Regions from separate parts of the Streptomyces lunaelactis genome, predicted to be linked through region 1. Evidence: riboswitches for the same ligand, from Rfam matches in the RefSeq annotation. Region 1 holds a riboswitch; the other holds the start of a gene.
The links. Region 1 has a riboswitch for cobalamin ahead of SLUN_RS08940 (cobalamin biosynthesis protein). Riboswitches for the same ligand answer to the same signal wherever they lie in the genome.

Region 1 (7,331 bases):
CCACGTACGCACGCTCGCCGTGGACGCCCCACTCGGGCATCTTCTGCGGCTCGGCACTGTGCCTGTTCCGCGCGCCTCCGGCACGACCGTGGCCGCTCAGCAGCACGTCCTCCGTCAGGAACCGGGCCAGCTCGACGAGGTTCCCCGGACCACCCTCGACGAGATACTGCAGAGCCTCCGCGACAGCACCCGCATGCACGGACGACTCGGCCATCAACTCCGCGTCGGGCACCGCCTCGCCGCCCAGCAGGACCGTCGGAATCCCGGCGGCCTTCAGTGCGGCGAGCCCGTCCTCCCAGGCCCGCTTGCCGCCGAGCAGCCGTACGACCGCGACGGACGCGCCCGCGACGAGCGCGGGCAGCTCCTCGGCCACATCGATACGGGTCGGGTTGCCGATCCGGTAGGGCGCGCCGGATGCCCGGGCCGCCAGCAGGTCCGTATCGGCGGTGGACAGCAACAGCACGGTGTTCTCGGTGCTCATGGCGCTCCAGGTGCGATGAAGGGAAGTCCTGACGGTGCGCCCGACTCGATGAGCCGCAGCAGCGCATCCGTATCCGCGTGTTCTTCGACGAGGTCGCCGAGGCGGTCCAGCTGCTCCTCGCGCAGTGCTCCGAAACTGGTGTCGGGCGCGGGCACGAAGCGCCGTCCCGCGGCGCGCGCGACCTCGCGCAGGAAGGCGCGCCGGAAGCCGTCGCTCTCCAGCGATCCGTGCCAGTGCGTGCCCCAGACGGCCCCGGCCCGGCAGCCGTCCAGGCTGTGTCCATCGCCATCAGAGATGAACGGGTCGCCGCCGAGTACTTCGGCGACGCCGTGATGGATCTCGTAGCCCTCGACGCGCTCGCCGAGGGCTTCGCCGACGGGCCTGGCGAGGGTCTTGCCGACGGCGAACCTGATGCGTACGGGCAGCAGCCCCAGGCCCTCGACGCTCCCCGCCCGCGACTCGACCTCATCCTCGATGTGCTCACCGAGCACCTGGAAGCCGCCGCAGATACCCAGGACGGGCCTGCCCTCGGCGGCCCGCCGCTTCAGCGCCTCCGCGAGCCCCCGCTCCCGCAGCCACTCCAGGGCTCCGACCGTGCCCCGGGTCCCCGGCACGATCACCAGGTCGGCGTCGACGAGTTCCTCGGCCCGGTCCACGAAGCGCACGACGACGCCCGGTTCGGCGGCCAGGGCGTCCACGTCCGTGAAGTTGGACATCAGCGGGACGGCGCAGACGGCGACCCGCAGAATGTCCTCGCCGACGGGCGGGGCGACCACCGACTCCCGTACCGCGCCGCGCAGGGACACCCGCAGCCCGTCCTCCTCGTCGATGCCGAGACCGTGGGCGTACGGCAGAATCCCGTACGTGTGCCGCCCGGTCAGCCCCCGCAGCATCTCGATGCCGGGCTCGAGCAGCGACACATCGCCCCGGAACTTGTTGACGATGTACCCGGCGACCAGCGCCTGATCCTCGGCACTGAGCAGCGCGGTGGTCCCGAAGAACGAGGCGAAGACGCCCCCGCGGTCGATGTCCCCGACCACGAGCACCGGGAGCCGGGCCGCCCGCGCGATGCCCATGTTCACGATGTCCGTACGCCGCAGATTGATCTCGGCCGGACTGCCCGCCCCCTCACAGATCACGGCTTCATACGTGCCCCGCAGCTCCTCCAGGCACTCCACGACGGTGCCCAGGAGAGCCTCCTGCCGCCCCCCGTGGTAGCCGCGGGCGCTCAGTTCGCCCACCGGCTTGCCCATCAGGACCACCTGGCTCGAACGGTCGCTCCCCGGCTTGAGCAGTACGGGATTCATCAGCGCTGTGGGCTCCACGCGCGCCGCCTGCGCCTGCATCGCCTGGGCCCGCCCGATCTCCGCGCCCTCGCGCGTCACGAACGAATTGAGCGACATGTTCTGTCCCTTGAAGGGCGCGACCTTCACTCCCTGCCGTACGAGCCATCGGCAGATCCCGGCCGTGACGACGCTCTTGCCCGCGTCGGACGTCGTCCCCGCGACCAGCAGCCCGCCGCCTCTGCGCCTGCTCATCCCCGCCCCTTTCCCGCGCGCCGCGCGCGCAGCGCGTGACCCGCCAGGCGGCCCGCCGCGCAGGCCGCCAGAGTCAGCCAGCCGACGCGGCGGGAGAGCCGCACGGCGCGTTCGATGTCACCGAACTCCACGGTGCGGCCCGAGCCGTTGAGCACGGGCCGGTGCTCGACCCGGCCGCCGTACGAGAGGGTCCCGCCGAGCCGTACGCCGAGCGCCCCCGCGAACGCGGCCTCCACCGGCCCCGCGTTCGGGCTCGGGTGCTTCCTCGCATCGGCCCGCCACGCCCGTACGGCCCCGGGCGCGTCCCCGCCCGCGAGCACCGCAAGACCGGCGGTGAGCCGGGCCCCCGGCCAGCCGGCCACATCGTCGAGGCGTGCCGACGCCCAGCCGAACCGCCGGTACCGGGGCGACTTGTGCCCGACCATCGCGTCCAGCGTGTTGACCGCCCGGAAGCCCACCAGACCCGGCACACCCGCGAGCGCACCCCACACGAGCGCGCCCACGACCGCGTCGGAGGTGTTCTCGGCGACGGACTCCACGACGGCGCGCGCGATCTGCCGCTCGTCCAGGTACTGCGGATCGCGCCCGCACAGATGCGGCAGCCGCTCCCGCGCCACCTCCAGATCCCCGGCCGCGAGCGCGCCACCGATGGCCCGCGCCTCGCGGCCCAGCGACGTACCCCCGACAACGGCCCAGGTGGCGGCGGCGGTCAGCGCGACGGATGCGGCGCCGCGGCCCCGCGCACCGCGCGAAACAAGCGCGGCACCGGCGGCGGCACCTCCGGCGCACAGGGCGGTGTGCAGGGCGCCCCAGCCGCGGTGATCACGCCACAGCACCTGCTCGACAGCGCCTGCGGCCCGCCCGAACGCGGCGACCGGATGCCCCCGGCGAGGATCGCCGAGCAGCAGGTCACCGGCCAGACCGGCGATGGCGCCGTACACGAACTCACGGTCGACACGCATGGGTTCAGGCCGCCGTTACGCCTCGAGTGACCCTGGGATCGACCTTCGTACTGACAGCGGGAACGGAACGGCAGCCGGGCATGGCGATATGTCCTCACTCAGGGTGTCCGCGCCCTGGTTCGACGTGATCGGCGGTGAGAGTTCCTGGCTTCCGGGGATGTGCTCCCCGGTGACAGTGGCGGGACCGCGCCGGATTCGCACCGGCTTCCTCTTCTGCCGCCGTAATGGCCTCGGCAGTCCACCACGCTCGCGAACGCCCGTCAACTCGCCCTTGACCTGCGGTGGGACAGTGTGCCGAGCCCCACACCGGGCAGTCGGCCGGGCGCCGCGCCCAGGGCAGCGGAAAGCCGGGCCGGACGCACCCGAGGGTGTGTCCGGCCCGGCCGGTGAAGCTGTGCCGTTGCGGCTGTGCCGTCAGGTGACGATCAGATAGATCCCGTACGACACGGCCGCCGCGCAGAGCGCGAAGCAGGCGTACGCACCGGTGCGCGCCATTGCCGCGGTGCCGCCGCCCTGTCCGGACGCCGACTCCTGCTTGGTCAGGCCCACCACGCCGAGGGTGAACAGGCCCACCAGGGCGACGGTGGCGACGAGGCTCACGCCGAAGACGGAGCCGAGAGCTACCCAGTCGATGTTCATGCAGATCTGTCCTTACACCGTGGCCGGCTGCGTCGGCTCGGAGCCGGCGGGGGCCGGAGCCGGGATGGTCGTCTTGAGGTCGTCGTTCGCGGGCGTGCCGGCCGGCGGCGGGGTGACGGCCGCGATGGCCGCGGTCACGACGCCCGCGGGCTCGGCGTCGGCGCTCACGTCGTTGACGTTGGTGTGGTCGACGACCTGGCGGCGGGAGACGAACCAGATCGCGGTGCAGGCGCCGATCAGGAAGACCGCGACGGCCGCGACGCCCCAGTCGCCCTGCTTGGTCACGAACTCCGAGCCCGCGGCGACCAGGCCGGCGGCGGGCAGGGTCAGGCCCCAGGCGACGAACATCCGGGTGGCGGTGGACCAGCGGACCACGCCGCCCTTGCGGCCGAGGCCGGCGCCCATCACCGCGCCGGAGCAGGAGTGCGTGGTCGACAGCGAGAAGCCGAGGTTGGAGGAGGCGAGGATGACGCTGGCCGCGCTGGTCTGGGCGGCGAAGCCCTGCTGCGGCTGGAGGTCGGTGAGGCCCTTGCCCATGGTGCGGATGATGCGCCAGCCGCCGAGGTAGGTGCCCATCGCGATCGCGAGACCGGCGGAGAGGATGACCCACATCGGGGGGTTGGAGCCGGGGGAGAGCACACCGCCGGCGACGAGCGCCAGCGTGATGATGCCCATCGTCTTCTGCGCGTCGTTGGTGCCGTGGGCCAGGGAGACCAGGCCGGCCGAGGCGATCTGGCCGGTGCGGTAACCCTTCGCGGTGGCCTTCTCGTCGGCGTTCTTGCCGATCTTGTACGTCAGCCGGGAGGCGAGGAAGGCCGCGATGCCGGCGACCAGCGGGGCGGCGATCGCGGGGATCAGCACCTTGGTGACGACGGTGCCGCCGTTGACACCGCTGACGCCGACCGAGGCGATGGTGGCGCCGATCAGACCGCCCATCAGGGCGTGCGAGGAACTGGACGGCAGGCCGATCAGCCAGGTCATCAGGTTCCAGAGGATGGCGCCGACGAGCGCCGCGAAGATGACTTCGGGTGTGATGCCCGCCTCGGTCACGAGGCCGCTGGAGATCGTCTTGGCGACCTCCACGGACAGGAACGCGCCGACGAGGTTGAGCGCGGCGGACATGGCCACCGCTGTCTTGGGCTTGAGCGCGCCGGTCGAGATGGTCGTCGCCATCGCGTTGGCGGTGTCATGGAATCCGTTCGTGAAATCGAACACGAGCGCTGTCACGATCACAATCGCAAGGAGCAAGGTGATGTGTTCCATTTACCCAGGCAATCGTTTGACGTCAGTGGCGCGGCGAACGTAGTTAACCTGGATGAACGGAAGATGAACTACGACGGGCGTTGCGGTGTCGTTAAGTGAGGATCCATCACCCCGCTCCTCAGGGGGAGTGGCCACAGCGGTGCGTCAGACCGTGTCGGGCTTGCGTCAGGGTTGCCCGAGGGGGTTCCGCGAGGCGCCGGAAGCGGCATTTGTGCGGGTTGAAGAGATCTCCGTCACTCGACGCCCTGCGGCACGCCGCAGCCGCCTGACAGGATCACCGCATGACCGATGAGGTACGGCAGGACGCGATCGGGCGGGCGTGGGAAGACCTCGTGGCCACGGCCCGCAGAACGGCGGCCGAAGGCCTGGTGGTGGGCACATCGGGCAATGTCTCGGTACGGGCCGGCGGACTCGTCCTGGTCACCCCGAGCGGAGTGCCCTACGACCGTCTCACTCCCGAGGACGCCGTCGCCGTCGATCTCGACGGCAACCAGGTCCTGGGCGATCTCGCCCCCACCAGCGAGCTGCCGCTGCACCTCCAGGTCTACCGGAACACCCACGCGGGCGCCGTGGTGCACACCCACGCCGTGCACGCCACCGCCGTCTCCACCCTGGTCCCCGAGGTCCCGCTGATCCACTACATGGCGGCTGCCCTCGGCGGACCTGTCCGCGTCGCCGCGTATGCCCTGTACGGAACGGACGAGCTGGCCGCGAACATGCTGCGCGCCCTGCGGGACCGCACCGGGTGTCTGCTCCAGAACCACGGAACGGTCACCTACGGCGACTCCCTCGACCAGGCCTACGACCGCACCGCCCAGCTGGAGTGGATGTGCAGGCTCTGGCTGACCGCGGCGGCGCTGCCCGGATACTCGCCCAGCCTGCTCTCCAGGTCCCAGCTGCGCGAGGTGGAGGAGAAACTCCAGGGCTACGGCCGGCCCCGGCCCAGCACCTGAGGCTCCCCGACACCTGCGGCCCCCGCCCACTGGCAGCGCGGCCGGTGGGTGCCGACACTGGAACAGTGCGCCCGGCTATAGCGGCGGCAGCAGCCGTCACCACTCTGATCGGCGTCGGCGCGGCCGCGATCGCGGCCGGCCGCTACGCGAGCGACGCGGCGCTCAAGGCGCCGCTCGGCCGGCCCCTGCCCGGCGACCCCCGGCTCACCGTGCACGCCACGGCCCCGGGCAGGCTGACCCTCACCCGCAGCCTCGCCTCGCTGCGCCCCGGTACGTACGGCCTGGAGGGCCCCGACGTCCACGCGGTCGTCGGCGCCGTACTCGACGAGGTCCCGCACGCCCCCGACACCGTCGTACGCCGCCTGGAACGGGTCAGCCACGGCACCCTGGACCCGCGCACCCGGGTGCGGCTCACCCCGCAGGTGCACAGCGGCGACCCGGCCAGCGCGCTCGGCCTCAAGCACAGCGATATCGACATCCCCGGCGAACTCGGCGCGCTGCCCGCCTGGTTCGTGCCCGGCGCCCGCGACACCTGGGTCATCACCGTGCACGGCCTGGGCACCACACGGGAGCACCCCATGAACATCATGGAGTTCCTCAGCGCCCACCACTTCCCGGTGCTCGATCTCGCCTACCGCGGGGACCTCGGTGCCCCCAGGCCCCCGGACGGACTCGCTCACCTCGGCGACTCCGAATGGCGCGACCTGGACGCGGCCATCCGCTATGCCGTCCGCCACGGAGCCGCGCGTGTCGTCCTGCACGGCTGGTCCACCGGAGCCTCGATGGCCCTGCACGCGGCGGCAAACTCCTCGCTGCGCGACCGGATCAGCGGACTCGTGCTGGACTCCCCGGTCCTGGACTGGGGAACGACCCTGCGCAATCTGGCCGCCGCCCGCGGCACCCCGGGGCCCCTGCTGCCCCTTGTCGTCAGGGCGGCCCAGGGCAGGACCGGGCTGCACGGCGACCGGCTGCTCGAAGCGGCCGACCCGAACGGCCTGCGCGTACCGACCCTGATCTTCCACGGCCCGGACGACACCCTCGCGCCCTGGGGGCTCTCCCGTGAACTCGCCGCCCGCCGCCCCGAACTGATCACCCTGCACACCGTCCGGCACGCCCCGCACGCCGCGATGTGGAACGCGGCCCCCGTGAGTTACGAAGAGGCCCTCCGGCGCTTCCTCACCCCCCTGATGTAGCCGGGACCTGTCCGAGATGTCGCCGGACAGTCCCTGACGGGACGGCCGCTCTGTCCGGCCGACCAGGTTCCGTTTGGGCTTTCGGGCCGTCAGCGGGAAGACTGCCCCCGTGACGTCCCGAAAGCCTGATGAGCAATTGGCGCGCAACTCCAGACTCCGTCTTGTCCGCCCGCGATCGTTGGCCACCGCACGGCGGGCCGTGACGACCCGGCGCACCCGGCCGGCCCCGCGGCCTCCCGAGGGAACTCCGCCCCCCGCCGAGCTGGCCCGCCAGGCGAGGGCGGTCCTCGCCGACGCCGTAC
Region 2 (7,331 bases), 3.7 Mb from region 1:
GGATTCCGCTGCTGCTGAGGGCGGTTGAACGCGAAAGCGTTGTCGTACCGATATGCGGACGGGGGGTGACGCTGCACGAAACGCTCGCCTAGATTTCCTGCGCATTACAACAGGTGATCAGCGAGGGGACGGTTGCACCATGCCAGAGCCGGAAGCACCACCGAACACAGCGCGGAGAGGCCTCGCTCCGAAGTCGATCGTCATATGGTCGCTCGTCGCGCTCGTGGGCGCGGCCGGCTGGGCCGTGCTCGCGCTCTCCCGCGGTGAGGAGATCTCGGCCGCCTGGATGCTCGCGGCCGCACTCGGCTCGTACGCGATCGGCTACCGCTTCTACTCACGCTTCATCGCCCATCGCGTACTGAAGGTCGACAAGACCCGGGCCACCCCGGCCGAGCGGCTCGACAACGGTGTCGACTTCCACCCCACCGACCGCCGGGTGCTCTTCGGGCACCACTTCGCGGCGGTCGCGGGCGCGGGCCCGCTGGTCGGCCCGGTCCTCGCCGCGCAGATGGGCTATCTGCCCGGCACGATCTGGATCATCGTCGGCGTCATCTTCGCCGGCGCGGTCCAGGACATGGTGACGCTGTTCTTCTCCACGCGGCGCAACGGCAAGTCGCTGGGGCAGATGGCCCGCGACGAGATAGGACCGTTCGGCGGGGCGGCCGCGCTGATCGCGGTCTTCGCCATCATGATCATCCTGCTCGCCGTGCTGGCGCTGGTCATCGTCAACGCCCTGGCGCATTCGCCGTGGGGCGTCTTCTCCATCGGCATGACCATCCCGATCGCCCTGCTGATGGGTGTCTACCTGCGCATCCTGCGGCCGGGCAAGGTCACCGAGGTCTCGCTCATCGGCGTCTCGCTGCTGCTGCTCGCCATCGTCGCGGGCGGCTGGGTCGCCGAGTCGTCGTGGGCCGACACCTTCACGCTGGAGCCGGGCACGCTGGTCATCTGGATGGTGGTGTACGGATTCTTCGCTTCCGTACTCCCGGTCTGGATGCTGCTCGCGCCCCGCGACTATCTCTCGACCTTCATGAAGGTCGGCACCATCGTGCTGCTGGCGCTGGGCGTCGTCATCGCCCTGCCGACGCTGAAGATGGACGCGGTCACGGAGTTCGCGAGCCGCGGCGACGGGCCGGTCTTCGCCGGCTCGATGTTCCCCTTCGTCTTCATCACCATCGCCTGTGGCGCGCTCTCGGGCTTCCACTCCCTGGTCTCCTCGGGTACGACCCCGAAGATGATCCAGAAGGAGACGCAGATCCGGATGATCGGCTACGGGGCCATGCTGACCGAGTCGTTCGTCGCCATCATGGCGATGATCACGGCCTGCATCATCGACCCCGGCCTGTACTTCGCGATCAACTCCCCCGCCGGTGTGGTCGGAACCACGGTCCAGTCGGCGTCCGAGGCGGTGGCCGGCCTCGGCTTCACCATCTCGCCCGATGCACTGGCGAAGGCCGCCGCGGACGTCGAGGAGGCCAGCCTGCTGTCGCGTACCGGCGGTGCGCCGACCTTCGCGCTCGGCATGTCGGAGATCTTCTCGGCCGTCATCGGCGGCGCAGGGATGAAGGCGTTCTGGTACCACTTCGCGATCATGTTCGAGGCGCTGTTCATCCTCACCACGGTGGACGCGGGCACCCGGGTCGGCCGCTTCATGCTCCAGGACATGCTGGGCAACGTCTACAAGCCGTTCCGCCAGGTCAGCTGGAAGCCGGGCGTCTGGTTCGCCAGCGCGGTCGTCGTGGGCGGCTGGGGCTACTTCCTCTGGGTCGGCGTGCACGACCCGCTGGGCGGCATCAACCAGCTGTTCCCGCTGTTCGGCATCGCCAACCAGCTGCTGGCCGCCGTGGCACTGGCCGTCTGCACCACGCTGCTCATCAAGTCCGGCCGCCTCAAGTGGGCCTGGGTCACCGCGGTTCCACTCGCCTGGGACGCCGCCGTCACGCTCACCGCGAGCTGGCAGAAGATCTTCTCGGACGACCCCCGGGTGGGCTTCTTCGCCCAACGGGACAAGTACCAGGCGGGGATCGACGCCGACAAGGTGCTGCCACCCGCGAAGACGGTCGACGACATGCACACCGTCGTCACCAACTCCACCGTCGACGGCGTGCTTTCGGCCCTCTTCGCGATTCTCATCATCGTGGTCATCGCCGATGCGGCCCGGGTCTGTTTCAAGGCCGTCCGCAGCCCGGAGGGCATACGGCTCTCCGAGGTCCCGCACACCGAGTCCGAACTGGTCGCCCCGGCCGGCATGTTCCCCACCCCGGAGGAGAAGGCCGAACTGGTGGCGGCCGGGCTGGGGGCCGGAGGCGGCATCCGCAAGGAGCCCGCCCACGCCCCGGCCGAGGTGCCGGCCGGGACCGGCTCGCCGTGATGGCCGGACTGCGACGCGCCGCGGACCGGGTCCGCTGGTACGTGCACGAGCTGTCCGGCGAGGCGGTGTACGACAAGTACGTCGCCCACACGAGGTCCTGCGACCCGGCCGCCGAGGTCATGACCCGGCGGGAGTTCGAGCGCAGCCGGATGGACGCACGGGAGGCGGATCCGCGCGAAGGGTTCCGCTGCTGCTGACCGGGTGACCTACGACGGGCAACCGGGGCTCCGCCCCGGACCCCGCGGCTCAATCGCCGGCGAGGCTTGAGTTGCCGGCGCACGACGCGACACACAACATGTGGGGGCTGCTTCATCCAGCGGCCCCCACATGTATGCTCATGCTCGCTGTCGACGCAGGGGAATCCGGTGCGAATCCGGAACTGTCCCGCAACGGTGTGATGTGGTGCGCTTTGTCGTGCCCCGCCAGTCCGAGGACCTGCCGACGGTGCACCCGGCTCGACCGAACCGGGTGCCGAGACGTCCGGGCCTCGCGGTTGGGCCGGTGGACGCGGTGAGCCGTCCCCCGTGGCGTGCGCCCGTGCCCCCAACCCCCGTCGGCCCAGAGCCGAGCGAGGGAGAGCCCCACGTGACCATCGCGCCAGCCGATCCGGCTTCAGGCATCTTTGAGCAGCAGGTGGCCGACGGCCCCGGGACCGCGCTTCTGCGGACCCTGACCGATCTCACCGCCGATCTGCCGGACACCGACCCGGGACGGGTCGCCGCCGCCGCGCTGCGCGGCCGGCACGCCGGATCGGACGCGGCCGAGCTCCGGAGCCTGGCCACCGACGCTGCCGCGGGGCTGATCTCCGAGGACCCGGCCTACTCGCGGCTCGCCGCTCGTCTGCTGACCCGTCATATCGCAGACGAGGCAGCCGGACAGGGCGCGGTGTCGTTCTCCGCCTCCGTCGCGGTGGGGCACCGTGAGGGTCTGATCGCCGACCGTACGGCCGAGTTCGTGACGCTGCACACCGCACGCCTCGACTCCCTCATCGACCGGGCCGCCGACGACCGCTTCGGCTACTTCGGGCTGCGCACCCTCTACAGCCGCTACCTCCTCCGCCACCCGATCACCCGTCAGGTGATCGAGACGCCCCAGCACTTCATGCTGCGCGTCGCCTGCGGGCTCGCCGAGAACGACAGCACCCGCGCCCTGGACGAGGTCGCCGCCCTGTACGGCCTGATGAGCCGACTGGACTACCTCCCCTCGTCCCCCACGCTCTTCAACTCCGGCACCCGCCACCCGCAGATGTCCTCCTGCTATCTGCTGGACTCGCCGCTGGACGAGCTCGACTCGATCTACGACCGCTACCACCAGGTGGCGCGGCTGTCGAAGCACGCGGGCGGCATCGGCCTCTCCTACTCCCGTATCCGCTCGCGCGGTTCGCTGATCCGCGGCACCAACGGGCACTCCAACGGCATCGTCCCGTTCCTCAAGACCCTCGACGCCTCGGTCGCCGCGGTGAACCAGGGCGGCCGGCGCAAGGGCGCCGCCGCCGTCTACCTGGAGACCTGGCACTCCGACATCGAGGAGTTCCTGGAGCTGCGCGACAACACCGGTGAGGACGCCCGGCGTACGCACAATCTGAACCTCGCGCACTGGATCCCGGACGAATTCATGCGCCGCGTCGAGGCCGACGGCGACTGGTCGCTGTTCTCGCCTGCCGATGTGCCGGAGCTGGTCGACCTGTGGGGCGACGAGTTCGACGCCGCGTACCGCAAGGCGGAGGCCGCGGGTCTTGCGCAGAAGTCCATGCCGGCCCGTGAACTGTACGGCCGGATGATGCGGACGCTCGCCCAGACGGGCCAGGGCTGGATGACGTTCAAGGACGCCTCGAACCGCACGGCCAACCAGACCGCCGAGCCGGGCAGGGTCGTCCACTCCTCGAACCTGTGCACCGAGATCCTGGAGGTGACGGACGACGGGGAGACGGCCGTCTGCAACCTCGGCTCGGTCAACCTCGGTTCGTTCGTGCTCGCGTCGGGAGACATCGACTGGGAGCGGCTGGACGAGACCGTCCGTACGGCCGTCACCTTCCTCGACCGCGTCGTCGACATCAACTTCTACCCGACCGAGCAGGCCGGCCGCTCCAACGCCAAGTGGCGCCCGGTGGGCCTGGGCGCGATGGGTCTCCAGGACGTCTTCTTCAAGCTCCGCCTGCCCTTCGGCTCGCCCGAGGCGAAGGCGCTCTCCACGAAGATCGCCGAGCGGATCATGCTCGCCGCTTACGAGGCGTCCTGCGAACTCGCCGAGCGCAACGGCCCGCTGCCCGCCTGGTCCCAGACGCGTGCGGCCCGTGGCGTGCTGCACCCCGACCACTACGACGCCGAGCTCAACTGGCCGGAGCGCTGGGACGCGCTGCGCGCCCGGGTCGCGTCGAGCGGTATGCGCAACTCCCTGCTGCTCGCCATCGCGCCGACCGCGACCATCGCCTCGATCGCCGGTGTGTACGAGTGCATCGAGCCGCAGGTCTCCAACCTCTTCAAGCGCGAGACGCTGAGCGGTGAGTTCCTCCAGGTCAACGGCTACCTGGTGGCGGAGCTGAAGAAGCTCGGCGTATGGGACGCGCAGACCCGTGAGGCGCTGCGCGAGTCCAGCGGTTCGGTGCAGGGCTTCAGCTGGATCCCGGACGAAGTCCGCGCGCTGTACCGCACGGCGTGGGAGATCCCGCAGCGCGGCCTGATCGACATGGCGGCGGCCCGTACGCCGTTCCTGGACCAGAGCCAGTCGCTGAACCTGTTCCTGGAGACGCCGACGATCGGCAAGCTCAGCTCGATGTACGCGTACGCCTGGAAGCAGGGGCTGAAGACGACGTACTACCTGCGCTCCCGCCCGGCGACGCGCATCGCCCGCGCCGCTCAGTCCGCTCCCATCCCCGTGCAGCAGGCCTCCGCGCCCGACGCCGACGCGATCGCCTGCTCTCTCGAAAACCCCGAGTCCTGCGAGGCCTGCCAGTGATGACCACCCCGAACGCCGAAAAGAACCTCCTCGACCCGGGCTTTGAGCTGACCCTCCGTCCGATGCGCTACCCGGACTTCTACGAGCGCTACCGCGACGCGATCAAGAACACCTGGACCGTCGAGGAGGTCGACCTCCACTCCGACGTCGCCGACCTCGCCAAGCTCACGCCGGGCGAGCAGCACATGATCGGCCGCCTTGTCGCCTTCTTCGCGACGGGCGACTCGATCGTCTCCAACAACCTGGTGCTCACGCTCTACAAGCACATCAACTCCCCCGAGGCGCGGCTGTATCTTTCGCGCCAGCTCTTCGAGGAGGCCGTGCACGTCCAGTTCTATCTGACGCTGCTCGACACCTATCTGCCCAACCCGGACGACCGGGCGGCCGCCTTCGACGCGGTCGAGGAGATTCCCTCCATCCGGGAGAAGGCCCAGTTCTGCTTCAAGTGGATGGACTCTGTCGAGAAGATCGACCGGCTGGAGACGAAGGCCGACCGCCGCCGCTTCCTGCTGAACCTGATCTGCTTCGCGGCCTGCATCGAGGGCCTGTTCTTCTACGGCGCGTTCGCGTACGTCTACTGGTTCCGCTCGCGCGGCCTGCTGCACGGCCTGGCCACCGGCACCAACTGGGTGTTCCGGGACGAGACGATGCACATGAACTTCGCCTTCGAGGTCGTGGACACGGTCCGCAAGGAGGAGCCGGAGCTCTTCGACGACGCGCTCCAGCAGCAGGTCACCGACATGCTCAGGGAGGCCGTGGAGGCGGAGCTGCAGTTCGGCCGAGACCTGTGCGGTGACGGGCTGCCGGGGATGAACACCGAGTCGATGCGCGAGTACCTCCAGTGCGTCGCCGACCAGCGCCTCACGCGGCTGGGCTTCGCTCCGGTGTACGGCTCGGAGAACCCGTTCTCCTTCATGGAGCTGCAGGGCGTCCAGGAGCTGACGAACTTCTTCGAGCGCCGTCCGTCCGCGTACCAGGTGGCGGTCGAGGGCTCGGTCGGCTTCGACGACGACTTCTAGACCCCGTAAAACGCCCTTCGGCCCTCACCTCAAACGCCGGCAACTCCAGCCCCGCCGGCGTTTGAGGAGCAGGGCTTGGGACGGATCCCCACCATGAGCCTCGATGCAGGCGCGGGGTCCTGCGCGGAGACCCGCCGCTGCGTCCGACGCTGCGCGGCCCGACGCAGCTGGCGGTCGATGACACGGTCCCTGGCGAACCCGACGAACGAGGGAAGCGTGATCAGCGCGAACAGGGCGGCTACGAAGAGGTAGCTCAGGAATGTGTTCATGTCCTTCACTGTCGTCCTCTCGGCGCAAAGAAGTCAGTGGCAGGACTGTCAGCAACCATCGAATTACTGCCACACTGGTTCCATGCTGAAAAACGTGGCTGCCGTCCTGCTGGACGAGGTGCATCCCTTCGAGCTCGGCGTCGTCAGCGAGGTGTTCGGCCTCGACCGCGGCGACGACGGACTGCCCGTCTACGACTTCGCCGCGGTCTCCGCCGAGGGCCCCACCCTGCGCACGCACGCCGGGTTCACGATCAGTACTCCGTACGGCCTCGAACGGCTGGAGGAGGCCGATCTCATCGCCATCCCCACCGGTGGCTCGTACGAGGTTCGCGACTACCCCGAGGAGCTCCTCGACGCGCTGCGACGCGCCGTGGACCGCGGCGCCCGGGTGCTCAGCGTCTGCACCGGCGCGTTCGTCCTCGGCGCCGCCGGACTGCTCGACGGCCGCCACTGCACCACCCACTGGCGGCACACCCAGGCGCTGGCCCGCCGTCATCCGCGGGCGCTCGTCGACCCCGATGTGCTGTACGTCGACGAGGGTCCGGTGATCACCTCGGCCGGCACCGCGGCGGCGATCGACGCCTGCCTCCATGTCGTACGCCAGGAGCACGGCCCCGAGATCGCCAACCAGGTCGCCCGCCGGATGGTGGTGCCGCCGCACCGCGACGGGGGCCAGGCGCAGTACATCGAGCGCCCGCTGCCGCGCACCTCGTGCGA

Region 2: it holds a riboswitch for cobalamin, as region 1 does, so the genes downstream of both, SLUN_RS26550 (ribonucleoside-diphosphate reductase subunit alpha) here and SLUN_RS08940 (cobalamin biosynthesis protein) in region 1, are expected to answer to the same signal.

Annotation. Positions count from the first base shown of each region.
Region 1 is NZ_CP026304.1:1,991,554-1,998,884, reverse strand. Features, by position in the region: gene cobN (cobaltochelatase subunit CobN) at 1-481, opposite strand, end outside; gene SLUN_RS08945 (cobyric acid synthase) at 478-2,019, opposite strand; gene SLUN_RS08940 (cobalamin biosynthesis protein) at 2,016-2,981, opposite strand; cobalamin riboswitch at 3,098-3,239, opposite strand; gene SLUN_RS08935 (hypothetical protein) at 3,396-3,620, opposite strand; gene SLUN_RS08930 (inorganic phosphate transporter) at 3,633-4,883, opposite strand; gene SLUN_RS08925 (class II aldolase/adducin family protein) at 5,165-5,836, shown strand; gene SLUN_RS08920 (alpha/beta hydrolase) at 5,902-7,029, shown strand; gene SLUN_RS08915 (hypothetical protein) at 7,139-7,331, shown strand, end outside.
Region 2 is NZ_CP026304.1:5,719,296-5,726,626, reverse strand. Features, by position in the region: gene SLUN_RS26565 (CstA-like transporter-associated (seleno)protein) at 1-18, shown strand, start outside; gene SLUN_RS26560 (carbon starvation CstA family protein) at 140-2,371, shown strand; gene SLUN_RS26555 (YbdD/YjiX family protein) at 2,371-2,568, shown strand; cobalamin riboswitch at 2,703-2,828, shown strand; gene SLUN_RS26550 (ribonucleoside-diphosphate reductase subunit alpha) at 2,957-5,326, shown strand; gene SLUN_RS26545 (ribonucleotide-diphosphate reductase subunit beta) at 5,326-6,345, shown strand; gene SLUN_RS26540 (hypothetical protein) at 6,375-6,614, opposite strand; gene SLUN_RS26535 (helix-turn-helix domain-containing protein) at 6,697-7,331, shown strand, end outside.